Streptosporangium sp. NBC_01755: one gene and its partner. The protein of the gene in region 1 interacts with the protein of each later gene in a pairwise test. Links are inferred from orthologs where the notes say so. Each region holds a gene or a part of one and is shown in the gene's direction. Other genes may lie near its edges.

Region 1 (10,027 bases):
GCCGTAGGGTCCGACGCTGGCGGCCACGGTCCCCGAGCCGTGGGCGTCCCTGGCCTGGGCGGCGAGGTGCACGGAGAGCAGGATCAGGTCCTCGGCCTCGGCGGCGCTCAGACCCCGCCTCAGGAACGCCGGGATGCTCGCCTGATAACTCGCCGTTATCGCCACCTCGGCACCGGCGGTGAAGTAGTCGAGATGCGCCTGCCGGATCACGGAGGGGTTCTCCAGCAGGAGCTTCGCCGACCACAGGTCGTCTCGCAGGTCCGCGCCCAGCTCCTCCAAATGGGTGGCCAGGCCGCCGTCCAGAATCACCATCCCGCTACTTTATGTGGAGTCGCGAGGCTGGGCGGCACTCTTGTCCGGCACCGGTCTCGCCGCCTTGCACCGGCCACCCGTCCCACCTCCGAGCCCGGCCGCCGATCCGCTCCGGTCGGGCCCGGAGGAGGTCACCGCTTCCAGAACGGTCGGCGCCCGCCGGAGCCCACCAGGGCTTCCAGCCCCTCCACGGCCCGCTGCCACAGGGCGTCCACGTCCCCGCCGGCCTGCAGTTCCTCGGCCAGGGCCGCCAGCTCGGCGTGGCCGCCGAGGTAGACGGCCAGGGCCGCGAGGCGGCTGCCCAGGTCCTCCAGGATGAGCAGCCGTTCGGTGGCGGGCAGGGACGCGGCGGCGCGCAGCCGCCTCAGCTCCTCGGCGAGCTGCTCCCTCGGCGGCTCCTGCGGCCTGCTCTGCGACTTGGGGGCCGGCATCGGGCGTGGCAGCATCCGGGCGCGGTCGTCGAAGCCGCCGGCCGCCGCCTCCTGCGGCAGGCCGCCGCCGATCGCGCTCGCCGCGAACTTCGGCGCGGAACCGGGTGCGGCCATCCCGGGCGGTCCCATCGGCGGGCTCGGGGCCGCGCTCGCGCTTGCCGGCGAGGTCAGCATCATCGGTGCGGCGGCGACGGGGCTCTCCCAGCCGCTGGGCAGCTCCACCGGCTGGATCACCCGGTGCCCGGGACCGCCCTCGGCGACCACCTCCGTGTCGACCGCGACGAAGGCGGTGAACCGGCAGAGCACCCCGTACCTGAGCGAGGTCTCCACGATCTCGGCCTCCAGTGACCGGTCGCCGGTCGCGTAGCGGTCCTCCAGGGTCCGCAGCCGCCCCCGCGCCCAGATCGCCCGTACCGCCGGGTTGTCCACCGTCGCGGAGGTGACCCGGCGCTCCCACGGCAGGCCGGCGGCGTCCAGGCCCCGGACGGTCAGCGCCCCCGAGGCCGTGCCTCGGTAGCGGCCGAGGACGGTGAGCGGGACGCCCGGGTAGATCGAGCCGACGTGGCCGATCGTCTCGGTGACCAGGTCGAGCCCTTCGGCGTGCAGGGCCAGGTCGGTGACCAGGGGGGCGCCGATCCTGCGGTGGATGTGCTCCATCGCCTCGTCCAGCCGGTCCTCGGACTCGACCAGCTCGCACCGGCCCCCGCCCAGCCCGGCGAGCCTGCCCAGGAAACCGGCGTTGACCGCTCGGTCGATGCCGACCGTGTGCACCCGGACTCCGGCCAGCCGGGATCCGGTCCGTTTCAGGATCTGGTCCTCGTTGCCCACCTGCCCGTCGGTGACGAGCACCAGCACCCGGTCCCTGCCGGAGTCGGCGAGCAGCGCGGCGGCCTGCTCAAGCGGGGCCAGCATCTCGGTGCCGCCGCGCGCCTCCAGCCTGGCCAGATGCTCCACGGCCCGGTAGCGGTTGCGGTCGGACGCCTCCGACAGTCCTTCGTCGAGCCCGTCCGGCTGCTCCACGACGGTGTCGAAGGAGAGCACCGCGAATCGGTCGCGGGAGGTGAGCGTGTCGACGATGCGGGCGGCGGCGCGCCGGGCGGCCACCATCTTCCAGCCGGTCATGCTGCCCGAACGGTCGAGCACCAGCACCACGTCCTTGGCCCTCGCTCCGGCGGGCGCCGGGTCGGGGACGACGGTCAGCGTGAACGTGCCCTCGCCGTTCTCGTCGTCGGGGGCCAGCGCCAGAGAGGTGGAGGCGCCCGTGGCCAGGCGCAGGATGAAGTCGCGGTCAAGCCGCTCGCCCGGCTGGAGGCGGATCGTGGTGTCCTCCTCCTGGAGGACCACGTGCAGGCTGGAGCGGATCTCGCGCAGCTCCAGGCCGGCCGGGTCGACGGTGACGGCCAGCGAGAGCCGGACCGGGTTGGGGAAGCCGGGCAGCAGCACCGGAGGGGTGATCCTGGAGGCGTCGGGGACCGCGTCGGTGTCCGGGGCCCACCCGTCGCCCGCCCGCTCGCCGTCCAGCGGGGCGCCGGGGACGTAGCGGGGGGCGACGACCAGCGGGAAGCGGAAGGTGGCCGCGCCGTCCTCGTACGGGAGCGGCTGGTTCAGCGTGAGACGGACGGTGACCCGCTCGCCGGGCACGATGTTGCCGACCCTGATGGTGAAGACGTCGGGGCGGTCCTCCTCGGCGATCGCGGCCCGCCTGCCCTGGGCGATCGCCTGGTCGTAGTCGGCCCTGGCCTGGCCGCGCTCCTTGAGCACGCCCTCGATGACCCGCCCGCCGGCCTCCATCCTGAAGGCGGTCACGGCGGCGCGGTCGGGCAGCGGGAAGACGTACGTCGCCTCCAGCGCCACGTCGTGCGGGTTGCGGAAGCCCTGGACCACCTCGACCCCGGCCATCAGGCCGGACACGGAGGCGGTCACGTCCACGCTCTCCAGCGGCAGGTTGCCGCGCTCGGTGCTGAGCGCCCCCAGTCCGGCGTCCGGGACGGGCGAGCACTCCTCCGGCGGCAGTGTTGTGATCGAGATGGTCATGAGTGCGTTCCTTCCGGAGGTGTGAGGCCGCGTTCGCGCAGGAGCGACAGGAGCCCCTGTGCCGCGGCGGTGATCTCGGCGAGGTCGTCGGGTGAGGGGGCGCGTCCGCCGTCGGCGCCGCCGTCGAGCAGCAGCGTCACGCCGTCCGCCAGGCGTACGCCGTGCACGATCACGGCAAGCACGGCAGGCGGGGCGGGTGGGGCGGGTGGGGCGGGTGGCCGGGTTTCCGTGGCCGGCGCGGGAGGCGGGAACCGCGCGGCCGGATGGGGGGCCGGTTTCGGTGGTGGCGCGGGTTTCTGCGGTGGTGTGAGGCCGGTCTCCACCGGGGCCGAGGACGGCTCGGCCCAGAAGCGCGGGCGTGCCGTCCTGGGGGAGACCGTCTCGGCTGTGTGCTCGGGCGACCGCTCGGGGATGCGGGCGATCGACTCCAGGGTCTGGTCGGTGGCTCCGGTCAGCTCGGCCTGGATCTCGGCGATGGTCCGGCCGTCGGCCTGGCGCCGCTTGACCGCGATGAGCTGGAGCAGGTGGCGCCTGCCGTACAGGGCCACCCGGCCGCGTCGGGCCAAGGGGGGATCGAGTAGGCCGATCGTGGCGTACCACCGGATGAGCCGCTCGTTGGGCACGTCCCTGACCCGCCCGTTGAGCCGGGCGGTGGGGGCCAGCGCCGCGGACGCCCGCTCGGCCAGTTCACCGATGGTCCATTCCATATGTCGATAGTGACACTGTCATCATGACACTGTCAACATAAAAGCCTGGATAGGGATGCGGATAGATGGGTACGGACATTCCGTAGCAAATAGGAAATCGAGCTCGAAACAGGGGGAAAATTCCATGTCCTCGATCACCAGTCCACTCAAGCCAGAAGACAAGAAGGTCGTCGGCCAGGCGCTCCAGGGTGCGCTCGTCGACCTGCTCGACCTGTCGCTCCTGACCAAGCAGGCCCACTGGAATGTGATCGGTCATAACTTCCGCACACTGCACCTGCAGCTCGACAAGATCGTCTCGTCGGCCAGGAAGCACTCGGACACCGTCGCCGAGCGCGCGGTCGCCATGGGGTGCAACCCCGACGGCCGGTCCTCCACGATCGCGAGCCACACCGAGGTGCCGCAGCTGGAGGCGGGCTACATCAACGACGGCAAGGTCGTCGCCGCCATGACGGACATCCTCGGATCCATCATCCGCCGGATGCGCGAGCGGATCGTCGCCACCGAGAAGCCCGACCTGGTGACCCAGGATCTCCTGATCGAGATCACTCAGGACCTGGAGAAGCATCACTGGATGATCGAGGCCCAGCGCTAGATCGTCTCGCCGGGGCGCTCCGGCTCACCGGCCGGGGCGCCTTTGGTGTGCTTCGGGTTCCTTGGCGATGAGGTGGCCCCGCTGAAGGGGGGCGTTTGCCGGTGCGGGAGGATCAGGCCTGGCTTCTGAGCCGGGCGTAGGCGGCGGGTGGCATGCCGACCGCGGCGGTGAAGTCGCGGGTCAGGTGGGCCTGGTCGGTGTAGCCGAGCTCGGCGGCCAGCGTGGCGAGGTCGAGGCCCCGGTAGACCCGCTCCGCGGCCTCGTGCAGCCGGAAGCGGCGGATCACCCACTTGGGGCCGATGCCGACGTGGTCCCGGAACAGCCGCTGCAGCGAGCGCACCGACCGCCCCGACCTGGCGGCCAGCTCGTCGACCCTGGTCACGGACACGTCGCTCTCCGCCATCGCCACCAGCGCCGCGACCTCTTCCGCCGGCGGATCCTGATCCGGCCTCAGACTCAGCAGGAACGTCTCGGTGAGTGCGATGGCGGCCCGGGTGTCGGGCTCGGCCAGGACCTGCTCGACCAGGGTCGCGCCCGCCGCGCCGTACATCTCGTCGATCTCCACGAAGCGGCCGGTCAGCTGGGACACCGGGCCGCCGAGGAACGGCCGGAAGCCGCCGGGGCGGAAGCGTGTGCCGAGCACGCGGCCGCTGCCCCGCATCGTGTAGGAGAACCCGCCCTTGATCACTCCCGCGATCCGGTGGAAGTTCGGGGTGATCGTCATGTTCACGGTGGGGTGCGAGACGATGCGCTGTTCGTACGGCTCGGCGAGGTCGGTCCAGGTGACGACCCAGAAGTGATCCACATACGCCGAAATTTCGGGCGATGGCGCCTGACGGGCGAAATTGAAGGCGTTGAGCCCTGCGTACGGGTCGACCCAGCCGCGCTGTCGCGTTTCTACAAGCCGCGCCTCAGGTAGGCGGGGCAGGATGGCTGCCATGGACGACATGATGCCGCTGATGACGCACGCCACCGAACGGACCGCGGGATTGGTGCGCGCGGTACGGCAGGAGCAGCTCGGGTCCTCGACGCCATGCGCGAAGTTCGACGTCAAGGACCTGATCAACCACCTCGAGTGGGTGGCGGAGATGTTCGAGTCGCTGGGTCGCAAGGGGCCGAACGTCGAGCAGGGGCCTTACGCGGGCGACTTCCCCGAGCGGGCGGAGCGCATGCTGGCCGCCTGGTCGCGGCCCGAGGCCTGGGAGGGGACCAGCCCCGCCATGGGCCTGCCGATGACCATGCTGGCCCACATGTACCTCGTCGACATGGTCGTGCACGGCTGGGACCTGGCCAGGGCCACCGGCCAGGAGTACGAGCCGGACCCCGAGGCCGTCTCGCGGGCGCTGCACTTCACCGACCAGATGGCGGAGATGGGCAGGCAGCGCGGTGCCTTCGGGCCGCCGGTGGCAGTGCCGGACGACGCCCCGCGGTTCGACCGCCTGCTCGGCGTCATCGGCCGGGATCCGGCCTGGACGCCGTGATCTGTGCCGGTCGCCTGCGAATGCTGAGGGCGACCGGGAACGGATATCGCTCAGGCGAGCGGGCCGAGATCCTGAGCGCCGGAATTGTCCCGGCATCCGAGGAGATCGCGGATGCGCTGGGAGTCGAGACAGGGACCTCCGTCGTTCGGCGGCGCCGTGCGTACCATGACGACAGGGGTGCCGTCGTGGTGTCCACCTCGTGGCTTCCCGGCGAGCTGGGCGAGGCGGCATCCGAACTACTGGTCGCGGAGCCGCTCCCTCAGATGACCTTCGGGCTGGTCGAGGACCGGACCGGCCGAAGGGCCGTCCGGCGCCGTGACATCGTCGCCATCAAACCGGTCCCAGAGGACATCGCCTCGGTGTTCGGCGTGCAGAACGGCCTGCCGGTGCTCACCATGACCAACTTCTATTGGGATCAGTACGGTGACGTGACCGAGTACGCCGTGGATTTCCTCGCTCCTGGGCGCGAACTCGCGGCTGACCACGACCTGGAATAGTTCCGCCCTTCATTGGTGAGGTAGGTGGTCCGAGAGGCGCATGCTGCTGTCTGTCGCGTACCGACGGAGTGAATGCGAGCCGGGCATGGCAACCGGTCACCGTGGCCTCCTGGGCGAAACGGCGGAGCCGGTGGTCGTCACCAACCATCTCCAGTGTGGATGCCCCGTCCTTCAGCGCGGGGAGGAAACGCGGAACGGTCGGGCACGGTGGTCTCCCGGTTTTGTCGGTGGGGTTCGGTAGATTGATCGGCATGTCCCGCTTCCGGCTTCAGCCTTCGCCTGCCCAAGAGCAGGTACTGGCTGAGCACTGCGGGCACGCCCGATACGTGTGGAACCTCGCGGTGGAGCAGCACGCCCACTGGCGGCCCGGCATCAAGTCCGCGCCCGGTTTCGCCGAGCAGTGCCGACAGCTCACCGAAGCCCGCGCCGCGTTCGACTGGCTGCGCGCCGGGTCGATCATCGTTCAGCAGCAGGCGCTCAAGGACTTCGCTCACGCCATGAGCAACTTCTTCGGCAAAACCCACCGCAGGCCGACCTTCCGCAAGCGTGGGCAGGGCGAAGGGTTTCGGATCGTCGCGGTCAAGCCCGGTGATGTGCGCCGCCTGTCGCGCAACGTCGGCGAGGTGAGGATCCCCAAGGTCGGCTGGGTGCGGTTGCGCTGGTCTCGTACCGTCGCCGAGGCGAAGTCCTACCGGGTGACCCGCGATGCGGCCGGACGCTGGCATATCGCGTTCGCGACGATTCCCGAACCGCTCCCCGCACCGGGGAGGGGAGAGGTCGTCGGAGTGGACCGGGGCGTGAGCGTGTCGGCCGCCCTGTCGACGGGCGATCTGCTGAACACCCCTGCCCTGCACGATGGGGAGAAGAGGCGTCTGCTGCGGCTTCAGCGCAAACTCGCCCGCGCCAAGCGGGGGTCGAACCGGCGCGGCACGGTCAAGGCCGCGATCGCCCGCCTGAAGGCGCGTGAGAGCGACCGCCGCAAAGACTGGGTGGAGAAGACCTCGACCGATCTGGCCCTGCGGTTCGACGTCATCGCGGTCGAAGACCTGAAGATCGGCAACATGACCCGGTCGGTTCGCGGCACCATCGAGGCGCCCGGCAGGAATGTCTGTCAGAAAGCGGGCCTGAACCGGGGCATCCTCGCAGCCGGGTGGGGCCGACTCGTGACCCGCTTGGAGCAGAAGGCTCCTGGCCGGGTGCGGAAGATCAACCCGCGGTACACGTCGCAGACCTGCAACGTCTGCAAGCACATCGCCAGGGAGAGCCGCGAGAGTCAAGCTCTCTTCCTGTGCGTGGCCTGCGGGTGGCGGGACAACGCCGACGTCAACGCCGCGAAGAACATCCGAGATACCGCCGTTGGGCAGACGGTGGCTGCGCGGAGAGGCGCCGGGTTGCCGGAGCCTGCGAACCGTGAACCTCAACGCGACCTTCTCCTCGTGGGGTAGTCGCTGTTGGAATCCCACGCCTTCAGGCGAGGGAGGATGTCAACACCAGTAGGTGGGGTAGCGCGGTCGCACCCTTTCTCCCAGCGAGATCTCCTTCGTGTCCCCGATGGCCTGCGAATCGAGCCATGCGGTCTCCGGGCCCCCTCCCGGTCCGGACGCGTACGGCAGGAACGGCGTCGTCCACCTGCGCATCCGGCCGGCCGGGAAGAAGTTGCGAACCCCCATAGAAAATCTCCTGCGATCTCGACATCGGTGACCAAAGTCGCAGAACGTACTTGTGCCTCACTTGAAGGTCAGCGAAAACGCCCGGCCACCGGGCGAACGCTGGACGTGGTACACGGTTGGCACAGCCACTGGAAGACGCCACTCAGGCATGGATCGCGCAGCGCGCCGATGCACGAACTCGTCCTTCCTGTCGAGTTCGTAAATGAGACCACAGACGTGAGACTCAAACGACACGTGAGACTCATCGGCCGCACGGCCGCACGGCCGCACGGCCGCACGGCCGCTCGCTCGCTCGGAAGGTCGCCGGGGCCCGGGCGCGCGGGCGGCGCGCCGCCACCGTCGGAAAACGGGGCCAGCCGGCTCACAGGAGGTAGCGGGCGAGGTCGGCGATGGGGTGGGGGCGGGTGAGCAGGTCGCGCAGGGAGTCCAGGTGGGTGCCGTCGGGGGTGTCGGGGTCGGTCAGGCCGGTCTCGTGGACGGCACGCTCCCAGCTCGGATCGTCGCTCGCGGCCTGCTCCAGGCGCCGCAGCGCGCTCACCCCGTCGTACTCCCTGGCCAGTGGTGACAGCAGGTGCGGCCACTGGACGGCCAGCGCGGCGAGCTTGGCGACCTCGCCGTCCGAGGCGGGGGGCGCCCCGGCGAGGGCGCGGCGGTAGGTCAGGAACGAGTAGAAACGGAAGACGTTCACGTACCGCTTGATCTCACGCGGGTTGAAGAACGTCAGGGCCGGAAGCACGAACTCGATCGCCAGGTAGGCGTTCTCGTCGCTGTAGAGGTCGTCGAAGACCCGGTCGGCGGCCTCGCGGGTCGCCGCGCAGAGGCCGCCGACGGCGTCGGAGCACTCGATGCCCAGGGCGTCCTGGGCCAGCCGCGCCGCCTCGTCGAGGGTCGTCGTGGTCGGGCGCAGCGCCCAGATGGCGTCCTGCAACCGGCTCACCTGGACCGGGTCCGGCGGCTCGGCCGCCCACGCGCCCGAGGCGTGCGAGCCGCCCGGTGGTGCGTGCGATCCCGGCACGTCCGTCAGCGGGTGCGGTCCCAGCGCCTCCACCGGCGCCCACAGTTCCAGTCTCCGCGCGCCCACCGGCGGCACGGATGTACGCCGCCCCTGCACGGCCGCTCCCGACCGCGTGGCGGTGCCGGGCGGGCCCGGCGTGGCCGCGTCGTACGGGAAGGGCCGTGCGGGAGGCAGGGGACCGCGCGAACGCGGTCCGGCCGGATCCGGGGGCGGGTCGAGCCGTTCCAGGGCGGCTGGGGGACCCGCCGGACGCGGTCCGGCCGGATTCGGTGTCCATGCGGTGTCGGGGTCCCGCGGTCGTACGGTCTCCGTGCCGGGGAGAACGTCTGCGGGCCGGGTGGTGTCGGAGACGCCGAGCAGCGCCCGTACGAAGGCGGGCAGCCGGTCGGCGTCGTCAAGCAGCGGCACGCTCAGCGGTAGCTGCACGATCTTCTCCAGGAACCGCCAGCCCAGGCCGGACCGCCCGCCCGCGGGCAGCGTCCCGGCCAGCTCCGGGTAGGCGGCCTCGACGTGCGCGACGACCACCTCGGGTTCCATGGCCAGCACGAACACGCAGTTGGGGAACTCGCCGGCGAGGAACAGGTTGATCGCCTCGATGACCTGCGCCACCGTTCCCGACGAGCAGCGGTCCAGGTCGTCCACGAACACCACCAGCGGGCGCTCCCCGGTGGCGACCAGGTCGAGGACCTGCCGCATGTCGGTCTGCACCAGGTGCAGGAAGCCGGTCTTGGACCGGTACCCGGGGGTGGCCGCGCCCTCGCCGCCCGCCCCGCCGGCCGCGCCGGGGCCGAGCAGGTCGGGCTGGGTGACCAGGCCGCGGAACGCGTTGGCCGCCGACTCTCCGAAGAACCGTGCCAGCCGCAGCGCGCCCGCCCCCACCACCGCCGCCGAGCCGGCCGTGCCGACGGCCGCCGCGATGTTCCCCAGTAGGGCGCCGAAGGCGGGCAGCAGCATGGCCGCGGCCAGTAGCGCCCCGGTGAGAACGAGGGTGGCGACCAGGCCGAGGGCCACCGGTGCCAGGCGGGTCATCGCCAGGTGGTAGGCGCGGCTGCGGACCGCCTCCCGGTCGACCCTGGACAGGTTCAACTCCAGCCAGAACCGCTCCCGTTCGGTGCGGGGCAGCCGCCCGGTGACCTGACTGATGATCTCGTGGGCCAGCCCGGCCCAGACCTGCTCGCCGTTCTGGTACATCCACGGGTTGAACCAGACCGTGGGCCGCCAGTCCGCCTGCCGCAGCGGAAGCGGATCCGGCTCCGCCCGCCCGGCGCTCTCCCTGGGGCGCCGGCCC
Region 2 (10,170 bases), 970 kb from region 1 along the record:
TACGCCGGTGAGATGCGCTGGCGGACCCGCGCCGGCGACGAGATCGCCGCGACCCTCGGCACCCCGCTCACCAAGGACCAGCTCGGCCAGGCCTGGCGGGCCGCGCTCGACCCGAAGGGCGAGTGGATTCGCCAGGTCCTCCGGGCGGCCGACCGGCGCCTGACCGAGGTGCGCAGGGGCGTACCGGACGCCGGGGCCCTGGTCATCGCCACCGACCACGAGACCGCCCGCGCCTACGCCCGCCACATCAGGACCATCACCGGTGAGGGCGCCACGGTCGTGCTCTCCGACGACCCGGCGGCCTCCAAGAAGATCAAGGAGTTCTCCGCCTCCGGGCAACGCTGGCTGGTCGCCGTCCGGATGGTCTCCGAGGGCGTCGACATCCCGCGCCTGGCCGTCGGCGTCTACGCCACGAGCATCTCGACCCCGCTGTTCTTCGCCCAGGCCGTCGGCCGCTTCGTCCGGGCCCGTAAAAGAGGCGAGACCGCGTCCGTCTTCGTGCCCTCCGTGCCGACCCTGATGGGGCTGGCGGCGGAGCTGGAGGCCGAGCGCGACCATGTGCTCGACCGCAAACCCCCCGAGGAGGGACTGGACGACCTCCTCCTGGAGGACGCCCAGCGCAAGAAGGACAACCCCGACGTGCTGGGCGACGAGCTGCCGTTCGAGACCCTGGAAGCGGTCGCCACCTTCGACCGGGTGCTCTTCGACGGCGGCGAGTTCGGCAGCGCCGCAGAGACCGGCTCCCCCGAGGAGGAGGACTTCCTCGGCCTGCCGGGCCTGCTGGAGCCGGACCAGGTCCGGACCCTGCTGAGCAAGCGCCAGTCCGACCAGCTGAAGGCCAGGCGGACCAGGCCCGAGCCCAAGGAGCCTCAGCTTGCCCCGCACGAGCTGATCGCCAACCTGCGCAAGGAGCTCAACGGCCTCGTCGGCGCCTGGAACCATCGCACCGGCCAGCCCCACGGCGTCATCCACGCCGAGCTCCGCAGGTCCTGCGGTGGCCCCGCCATCGCGCAGGCCTCCGCCGAGCAGATCCAGGAGCGGATCGACAAGATCCGCCACTGGGCCACCCAGCGCTCCCACTGACCCGGCCACCGGGTCGCGCACGGCGCCGGCGCCGTGCGCGACCGGTCAGCCGTGCGCGACCGGTCAGCCATGCGCGACCGGTTAGCCGAAGGCGATCGGGTCAGCCGAGGGCGATCGGCCTGCCGGTCCGGCCGTCGATCGCCCGGAACCCTCCCTCGGCGCGCACCGGTTGTGCGAGTGGTACCTGCAGGGAGGCGACGCCGCCGGTGACGCTCACCGGCCGCGTAGTGGCGCCCGAGGTGCGACTCTCCGCCTCGCCCTCGCGCATCCAGACCCTGATCGTGCGGTTCCGGTGACGCAGGACCACGGTCGCGGTGTCACACTCGTCGGTCCTGGCCGTCCAGAAGAGCGTCACGCCCCGCAGCGCGCCCTGGCGGCGGGCCAGACGCACCCGCTCGGGAGCGGGCATCCTGCCCGGGCAGGATGCGCTTTGCCGGTCCTGACCGGCAGGCTCTGCCCGCGCACCCCGCTGAGCCGCCTGCGCGGACGGGGACGGTGCCGGGGATGGGGCCGGGGATGGGGCCGGGGCCGGTGTTCGGGCCGCCGGCTGCGGGGGCGCGGCGATGAGGGTCCGCGGCGGGATCTGGACTGTGCTGGTGGTCCAGATCGTGGCCACCTCCAGCGAGACCAGCGCCAGCACGCTCGTCAGCCGCACCAGCGTCCCGCCGCGAAAAAGGTTCCACAGGCACAGCGGGGTCAGGACCAGCCAGGAGACACCGAGCACGAACATATGAGGTCACCACCGGGAGTAAGAGGTCTCAGCTCTCCGTGATACTCCTGTCGCGGCGGGTGGTGGTTGTGTTTACCCACCCATGCCGGTCCGGTAGTCGTTCGAATGCTCAGGGCTCATCCGGGACGGGTGCCGGCCGGGGTGATCCGTACCGAGATCGCGGTGGGTACGCGGCTACGGTGCTCGGGTGGGGAGCCGTCAGGCCGGGCGGACCACGGGGGTGCCGGTGAGACGGGCCCCGGCGGAGCCGAGCTCGGCGAGGGCGGCCTCGGTGGTCGGGGCCGCCACCCCGGCGGTGAGGTCCAGCAGCACCTGGACGGAGAGGCCGTGCGCGAGCGCGTCCAGGGCGGTGGCCCGCACACAGTGGTCGGTGGCGATGCCGACGACGTCCACCGCCTCCACGCCGCGCTCACCGAGCCAGTCGGCCAGGCTCGTACCGTCGGAGGTGACGCCCTCGAAGCCACTGTAGGCGGCGGCGTGGGCGCCCTTGCTGAACACCTCCTCCACCCGTCCGGTGTCGAGGGCGGGATGGAAGTCGGAGCCGGACGTCCCGGCGACGCAGTGGACGGGCCAGGAGTTCACGTAGTCGGGTTCGGCGGCGAAGTGGGAGCCGGGGTCCACATGGTGGTCGCGGGTGGCCACGACGTGGTCGTAGCCGTGCGATGCGGTGTGCCGGGAGATGGCGGCGGCCACCTCGGCGCCGCCGCCGACCGGAAGGCTGCCGCCCTCGCAGAAGTCGTTCTGGACATCAACGATGATCAGTGCGGTTGGCATGTGGTCAGTCAAACACGGTGGGGAGCGCGGCGTAGCCCCGGGACAGCTGGTGGGCGTTGGCGGGCAACTCGGCGAGGACTACGCGGTGCCGGGCGCGGGCCGCGTCCAGCTTCTCGCGGCCGACGACCTCGCCCTCCCTGACCAGCGGGACCTGCAGCGGACGGGCGTCGGGGGGAAGGTCACCGGAGGTGGTGACCAGCTCGGCGACCGCCGTGCCCGCCGGGTCGAGCCTGCGGAAGGCGTTCTTGCGGCCGCCCCTGCTGGGCTTGCCCACCGACTTCTTGGCCACCGGCCGCATGACCCCGTCGGCGTCCTGGCGGGCGACGAGCTTGTAGACCAGGGCGGCGGTGGGCGAGCCGGAGCCGGTGACCAGCGACGTGCCGACGCCGTAGCCGTCCACGGGCGCTGCCGACAGCGCCGCGATGGCGTACTCGTCGAGGTCGCTGGTGACGATGATCCGGGTCTTGTGCGCGCCGAGCGCGTCGAGCTGCTCGCGTACCTCGTGGGCCACCTGGACGAGATCGCCGGAATCGAGGCGGACGGCGCCGAGGGAGGGGCCGGCCAGCTCCACCGCGGTCCGTACGGCCTGGGCCACGTCGTAGGTGTCGACCAGCAGCGTGGTGCCGGTACCGAGGGAGGTGATCTGGGCTTGGAAAGCCTGCTCCTCGGAGTCGTGGAGCAGGGTGAACGCGTGGGCCGCGGTCCCGGCCGTCGGCACGCCGTACACGCGGCCCGCCATGAGGTTGGAGGTGGAGGAGAACCCGCAGAGGTAGGCGGCTCGCGCGGCGGCCACAGCGGCCGCCTCGTGGGTGCGTCGCGAGCCCATCTCGATGATCGGCCTGGTCCCGGCGGCGCCGACCATGCGGGCGGCGGCGGCGGCGATCGCGCAGTCGTGGTTGAGCACCGAGAGGATCACGGTCTCCAGCAGCACCGACTCGGCGAACGTGCCCTCCACCGTCATGATCGGGGAACCGGGGAAGTAGCACTCGCCCTCGGCGTAGCCGTCCACGTCCCCCGAGAACCGGTACCCGGCGAGGAAGGCCAGGGTGGGCTCGTCGACAACCTGATTGTCTTCGAGGAACGCCAGCGACTCCTCGTCGAAGCGGAAGGACTCCAGCGCCTCCAGCACCCGTCCGGTGCCCGCGACGACCCCGTAGCGCCGTCCACCGGGCAGTTGCCTCGCGAACACCTCGAAGACCGCACGCCTGGAGGCGGCGCCGCTTCTCAGCGCCGCCTCCAGCATCGTCAGCTCATAGTGATCGGTAAGCAACGCGGTGCTCATGCTCTTTGTCACGAGTCGAAGACTAATCCCGGGGTAGGGCAGACTGGTGAATGTGGGTAGCACCGCTCCAACAGAGGTCGAGCGTCCGTCAATCGACGTAAGGCCCGATCTGCCATGGTTGACGATCGTCTGGAACGACCCGGTCAACCTGATGTCCTACGTGACGTACGTCTTCCGAACCGTCTTCGGATATTCCAAGGAGAAGGCGGAGAAGTTGATGCTCGACGTGCACCACAAGGGTAAAGCCGTGGTCTCCAGCGGCACCCGTGAGGAGATGGAGCGCGACGCGCAGATCATGCACTCCTATGGGCTGTGGGCCACGGTCCAGCGGGATTCGTGAGCGGGCGGGCGGTCCGCCCCCACCCGGCGCCGTGCGGTGGCGGGCAGCGGGCCGGTTCTGGGCGACGGGCGGGTCTTGGGCGGAATCCACGAGGAATGGTGGGCGAGAGATGAGTTCGGGGTTCAAGCCAGGGCGCGAGGGCGGTGTGATCACGGGCTTCGACGCCGCCGAGGTGTCGATCCTGCGCTCGCTGGTCACCCAGATCCTGGGCCTGATAGAGCCGGGGGAGACCGGCGACGACCCTCTGGAGAAGGCGCTCGGCATCGGCACGTCCGAACAGTCCAACGATCCGGTGCTGGCCAGGCTGTTTCCCTCCGCGTACGAGGACGGTGAGGCGGCCGCGGAGTTTCGCCGGTACACCGAGGTGACGCTGCGCGAGGGCAAGCGGGCCGACGCCAAGGCGATGCTCGACAGCGCCGAGCCCGGCCAGGTCGAGCTGACCAGGGAGCAGGCGCAGGCGTGGATGCGCGCGCTGAACGACGTGCGGCTCGCGCTCGGCACCCGGCTGGAGGTGACCGAGGAGGTGCACGACGAGATCGCCGACATGTCGGAGCACGACCCCCGCTACCCGGCGTACGTCATCTACGACTGGCTGACCTACCTCCAAGACACCCTGGTCCGAGCCCTTTGGTAGCTTTCAGACATGCTCACGATCTCTCGGGAACTGGTTGACAAGATCATCACGCACGCTCGGGCGGACCACCCCGACGAGGCCTGCGGCGTGATCGCCGGGCCCGTCGGTTCCGACTCCCCCGAACGCTTCATCGCGATGGAGAACGCCGAGCGGTCGCCGACGTTCTACCGGTTCGACTCTCTGGAGCAGTTGCGCGTCTGGCGGGAGATGGACGACCGCGACGAGGAGCCGGTGGTCATCTACCACTCCCACACCGCCACCGAGGCGTACCCCTCCCGCACCGACATCTCCTACGCCTCCGAACCAGGAGCCCACTACGTGCTGGTCTCCACCCGCGAGGAACTGGGTGAGGAGGCCGAGTTCCGCTCGTACCGGATCGTCGACGGTGTCGTGAGCGAGGAGAAGGTGACGATCACCTCCGGGTGACCGTCCCGGGTGTACGGCCGTGAGGTGGATTGTCCCTTTGGGTAAGCTGGTGGGCATGCTGACCGCCGCCCCGAGCCAGGAGGACGTCGTGCTCTCGCGTCCCGGCCTATGGGCACGGCACGCGGACGTCGCGCCCGTGCAGAACTTCCTGTTCGCGCACACGCCCTTCGTCGTCGTCTACGACTGTCGCTGACCGGCTTTTCTGGAATCCTCCGGTGCTCGCCGGTGTTCTGAAACCGGTGGGCCTTACTCCCATGACGACACAAGGAGATTGACCCGCGATGGCCATTGAGGTTCGCATTCCGACGATCCTGCGCCCCTACACCGACGGTGCCAAGGCCGTTGACGCCAAGGGCGCCACGCTTGAGGAGCTGATCGGCGACCTGGAGGCCCGGCACCCCGGGCTGAAGGAGCGCCTGGTCGACAAGGGCGCGCTGCGCCGCTTCGTGAACGTCTACCTGAACGACGAGGACGTCCGCTTCCTGGGCGGGCTGGAGACCCCGGTCGCCGACGGCGACACGGTCACCGTTCTGCCCGCCGTGGCCGGCGGCTCCCGCTAGTGGCCCCACACCGAACGTTGACCGGGAAACCCGCAGCGGGGAACAGACGTTCCGGCCCGGAAAAGCCCGGTCAAGGTTCGGAGACGCCCCGCTAGCCGCGCGGCGCCGCCCGCCTCTCGCGGGACCTCGAAGGGTCCCGCGAGAGGCGGGCGGCGCACCTCGCTGTCGTTGGTAGGACTACAGAGGCGGAAGCCGTACACCATGCGTTTTGACTCACTGATCGACTCGGTCGGCCGGACCCCGATGGTCGGCCTGCCCAGGCTCTCGCCCTCGGAGGACGTGCGGATCTGGGCCAAGCTCGAAGACCGCAACCCGACAGGTTCGATCAAGGACCGTCCGGCGCTGTGGATGATCGAGCAGGCGGAGAAGGACGGGCTCCTCCAGCCGGGCTGCACCATTCTTGAACCCACGAGCGGCAACACCGGCATCTCGCTGGCGATGTCCGCCCGGCTCAAGGGTTACAAGCTGATCTGCGTGATGCCGGAGAACACCTCCGAGGAACGCCGCCAGCTGCTGCGCATGTGGGGGGCGCGGATCATCTCCTCGCCCGCGGCGGGTGGCTCCAACGAGGCGGTCAGGGTCGCCAAGGGCCTGGCCGCCGAGAACCCCGACTGGGTGATGCTCTACCAGTACGGCAACCCGGCCAACTGGCGCTCGCACTACGAGTCGACCGGGCCGGAGATCCTGGCGGACCTGCCGTCCGTCACCCACTTCGTGGCCGGTCTGGGCACCACGGGCACCCTGATGGGCGTCGGCCGGTTCCTGCGCGAGCAGGTCCCCGACGTGCGGATCGTCGCCGCCGAGCCGCGCTACGGCGAGCTGGTGTACGGCCTGCGCAACGTCGACGAGGGCTTCATCCCCGAGCTGTACGACGCCGAGGTCCTGACCACGCGTTTCTCCGTCTCCTCCGCCGACGCGCTCCGGCGCACCCGGGAACTGCTGGCCGCCGAGGGCATCTTCGCCGGGGTCTCCACCGGGGCCGCGCTGCACGCCGCGCTCGGCATGGCGGCCAAGGCCGTCAAGGCGGGGGAACGGGCCGACATCGTCTTCGTGGTCGCGGACGGCGGCTGGAAGTACCTGTCCACCGGCGCCTACGAGGGGACGCTGGAGGAGGCCGAGGAGCGGCTCGAAGGCCAGCTCTGGGCCTGACGCGAGTTCCGCGGCGGACGACCGGAGCGGCCGGATCCGTGAGGCCCGTCGTGGGAAGCGGAGCCGGGATCGGTGGGCATGGGGCCGGGCGGCGAATGGCAGGTGAACGGCGAAGGGCGGGCGTCCCGGTGGGACGCCCGCCCTTCGCCGTTCACGATGGGGACCGATCCCCGGCGGGCGGAAGCCCGGCCGGGGATCGGGGGAGGTCTGATCGGTCAGGAGCCTCGGAGAGCTAGTCGTTGAACAGGAGCCTCAGCGAGAAGGTCGCCTCGCTGCCCGACTGGGTGCCGCTCATGCCCATGCCGCGCAGCACCTGGAGGTTGGCCTTCTCGTCGCCCTGCAGGCCGTTGAGATAGAGCTTCTCCACCTTGTCCAGGTCGACGTAGACGGCGAAGGTCGCCTCGTCGGCGTTGGGGATCGCGAGCTGGAAGGTCTCGCTGTCGCCCAGGGTGCCGTCCTTGTCGAGCTCGGCGGCGTACTCCTGCGAGCTGGCCAGGACGAAGGTGCCGTCACCGGGGACCTTGGCGAGCTGCGGGACGGTCGTCCCGGTGCCGGCAAGGTACTTCTCGATCTTGCCGACGATCTCCTGCGCCTTGGCCGGGTCGGTGACGATCTTCGCGCCGAACTTCGGCTGGTCGCCGTCGAGGCCGTTGGCGTCCAGCGCGAGGGTGATGTTCTTGCCGAGCAGCGTCACCAGATCGTCGGGAAGCGCCAGCCCGGACTGCTGCTGGGCCTGGTCGACGAGCTGCTGCACGCCACCGCCGCCGGCCGTGTCGGCCGACTTCATGAGCTGCGTCCACTGCTTGCCGATCATCTCGCCGAGACCGGAGAACGAGGCCGCGCCGGCGGTGGAGGCCGGAAGCGCGCTGATCCGGGAGGCTTCGAGGGTGCCCATGTCCAGGTCCTGGGCGCCGCGGCTGATGCCCGCGAGCTCGACGTACCCGCTGTCGAAGCGGAGGGCACCGGCTACCCGGACGTTCTTGATCTGGGCGAGGGCGGTGGGGTCCTGGGTCGTCAGCTCGGGAGCCAGTTGGGCGATCTTGCCGGCGTCCGCCCAGAAGGAGAGGACGCCGGTCTCGCCGAGGGCGCTCAGGTCCTCGGAGAAGGTGGCGTTCTCCGACAGCGGCGCGGCGGCCGCGGCCTGGTCGGCCTCCGCCTGGGTGGGGCTGAGCAGCGCGTAGTCGTCGCGGAAGGCGATGCCGTACTTCTCCTCGCCCATCAGCTTGGCGATGCCCGCCTTGGCCTTGTCCTGGTCGGTGACCTGGACGGCCACCACGGCGCCGGGCTCCTTGGCGCCCTTGGCGGCCGGAGTCGCGGCCACGCCGACGCGAACGCCGAGCCACGGCTCGATGTCGGTGGCGTAGTTAACCTTGCTGAGGCTGTCGGACTCCTTCTTCAGCAGGTCGAAGATGGCCTGGCGCGGGTCGTCGCCGCTGAAGGAGTCCTTGGTGGTGGTGAACTTCCTGGCGATGTCGAACAGCGCCAGCTTCTGGTTCGCGGCCGGGTCGAGGTCAAGGCGTACGTAGCCGATGGCGTTGGCGGGCAGCACGTCGTGCGGCTGCGTGCCGCCGCCGCTGAGCAGGTTGACCGCGAAGACGCCGCCGCCGCCCACCAGGACCACGACCAGCGCGGCGATCGCCGCGAGCAGCCAGCCCTTACCGCCCTTGCGCGGGGGAGTTCCGGTCGGCTGCCCCGAGCCCAGGAAGTCGGGGCCCTGCTGCCAGTTCCCCGCCTGCTGCTGGTAGGCCTGCTGGCCATAGTTCTGCTGCTGCTGGCCGTAGGGCTGGCCGGCCTGCTGGCCGTAGTTCTGCTGGCCGTAGTTCTGCTGGGGGTTGTACTGGGGCTGGCCCTGCTGCGGGTAGGGCTGCCCCTGCTGGTAGCCCTGCTGGGGCTGGGGGTATCCGGGCTGGCCGTTCTGAGGATAGGCCTGCGTGTGCGGTTGGTCGCTTCGCTGCGCGCCCTCATTCCAGCGGTAGGCGATCGTCCTGTCGGGTTGCTGATCCGGGGTGGGCGACTGGTCGGGGGGATTGTTGGCAGGCATGATCACTCACAATGTGGACTTCGTGGATATAAAGAAGCTAGTGCACATTGCTAGCAACCCGCTTGCATTGAACTAACCATGTGATTGGTACGTCTAAGCGGGATCGAGCCCGCTCTCTGGGGCTTCATTCGGCCTTATGGGCTTTGTCATGCTATTTCCGCAGGTGGTCGCCAGGCCTTCTTCCGGCCGGCTCTGACCTTTCCTGGGGCTCGGGCGGCTCCGGAAACCGTGGGGAATCTCGCGACCCGGTTGCCTTCAGACCCGTTTCGGGCTCGGTTTGGATTCGGATCGGTCTCGGGGTCAGGCTCGGGTGCGGCTCGGGTGCGGCTCGGGTGCGGCTTGGGTACGGCTCGGATTCGGCTCGGGTGCGGCTCGGCTGGTGAAGCGTCAGGGGGGCGGGGAAACGGAGGTCGCGGGGGGTAGGTAAAGTGAGCTCTCTAGAACAAGGTTCGGGAGTGTGGATGACGAAGTTCGACGAGGCGACAGAGGCGATCCGGGTGGACGAGACCACCTACGACGTGTGCCTCGACCCCGGATACTCAGTCGGCGGGCCCCTCAACGGCGGCTACCTGATGGCCGTGCTGCTGCGCGCGGTCGTGGACGCCTCCCCCCATGAGCACCCGGTGACCACCGGCGCCCAGTTCCTGCGCGCCGCCGTCCCAGGCCCCGCGCAGGTGCGCCTGGAGCAGATCAAGACCGGCCGCACCGTCACGATGACCCGGGCCAGCCTGGTCAGGGACGGCGACTCCATCATCGAGTCCCTCGTCACGACCGCGACCCTCGACGGCGCCGCCCCCGACTGGACGGACGGACCATCGGCGGCGATGCCGCCGATGGAGCGGTGCCTCCGGCTGCCCGCTCCCAAGACCGAGTCGAACATGACGCTCAACGCCCAGATGGACCTGGCGTTCGACCCTCCCACCATCGGGTGGCTCGACGGCAAGCCCAGCGGCCGCCCCGAGGCCCGCGCCTACTTCCGGATGGCCGAGCCACAGGACCCCGACCCGTACGTGCTGGCACTGGCCGTGGACTGCCTGCCGCCGGTGGTCTTCTCCGCCGGAAAGCGTGGCTGGGCCCCCACCGTCGACCTCACCTGGCACCTGCGCGCCCTGCCCGCCCCCGGTTGGCTGACCCTCATCGCCGGAGGCAGG

The links.
Region 2: the proteins of OG884_RS29215 (region 1) and clpS interact in binary tests that used the Escherichia coli proteins (3 or more experiments, as listed by UniProt). The link is inferred for Streptosporangium sp. NBC_01755 from one-to-one orthologs.

Annotation. Positions count from the first base shown.
Region 1 is NZ_CP109131.1:6,132,926-6,142,952, forward strand. The notes cover bases 2,499-5,342. They hold OG884_RS29215 (Dps family protein), read left to right. Parts: upstream 2,499-3,608; coding sequence 3,609-4,076; downstream 4,077-5,342. Other genes in these bases: OG884_RS29205 (VIT domain-containing protein), read right to left, coding at 2,499-2,777; OG884_RS29210 (MerR family transcriptional regulator), read right to left, coding at 2,774-3,484; OG884_RS29220 (helix-turn-helix domain-containing protein), read right to left, coding at 4,189-5,016; OG884_RS29225 (TIGR03086 family metal-binding protein), read left to right, coding at 5,015-5,342. Also shown: mmuM (homocysteine S-methyltransferase), read right to left, coding at 1-312; more of OG884_RS29205, read right to left, coding at 444-2,498; more of OG884_RS29225, read left to right, coding at 5,343-5,557; OG884_RS29230 (UTRA domain-containing protein), read left to right, coding at 5,578-6,054; OG884_RS29235 (RNA-guided endonuclease InsQ/TnpB family protein), read left to right, coding at 6,306-7,499; OG884_RS29240 (hypothetical protein), read right to left, coding at 7,539-7,724; OG884_RS29245 (P-loop NTPase fold protein), read right to left, coding at 8,086-10,027.
Region 2 is NZ_CP109131.1:5,159,209-5,169,378, forward strand. Bases 2,579-5,565 are described here. They hold clpS (ATP-dependent Clp protease adapter ClpS), read left to right. Parts: upstream 2,579-3,921; coding sequence 3,922-4,209; downstream 4,210-5,565. Other genes in these bases: OG884_RS24580 (nicotinamidase), read right to left, coding at 2,579-2,587; OG884_RS24585 (nicotinate phosphoribosyltransferase), read right to left, coding at 2,592-3,869; OG884_RS24595 (DUF2017 domain-containing protein), read left to right, coding at 4,319-4,843; OG884_RS24600 (M67 family metallopeptidase), read left to right, coding at 4,853-5,269; OG884_RS24605 (hypothetical protein), read left to right, coding at 5,307-5,462. Outside these bases: OG884_RS24570 (DEAD/DEAH box helicase), read left to right, coding at 1-1,083; OG884_RS24575 (hypothetical protein), read right to left, coding at 1,184-1,813; more of OG884_RS24580, read right to left, coding at 2,012-2,578; more of OG884_RS24610, read left to right, coding at 5,566-5,829; OG884_RS24615 (PLP-dependent cysteine synthase family protein), read left to right, coding at 6,031-6,978; OG884_RS24620 (DUF3352 domain-containing protein), read right to left, coding at 7,211-9,019; OG884_RS24625 (thioesterase family protein), read left to right, coding at 9,481-10,170. UniProt on the Escherichia coli protein: Involved in the modulation of the specificity of the ClpAP-mediated ATP-dependent protein degradation.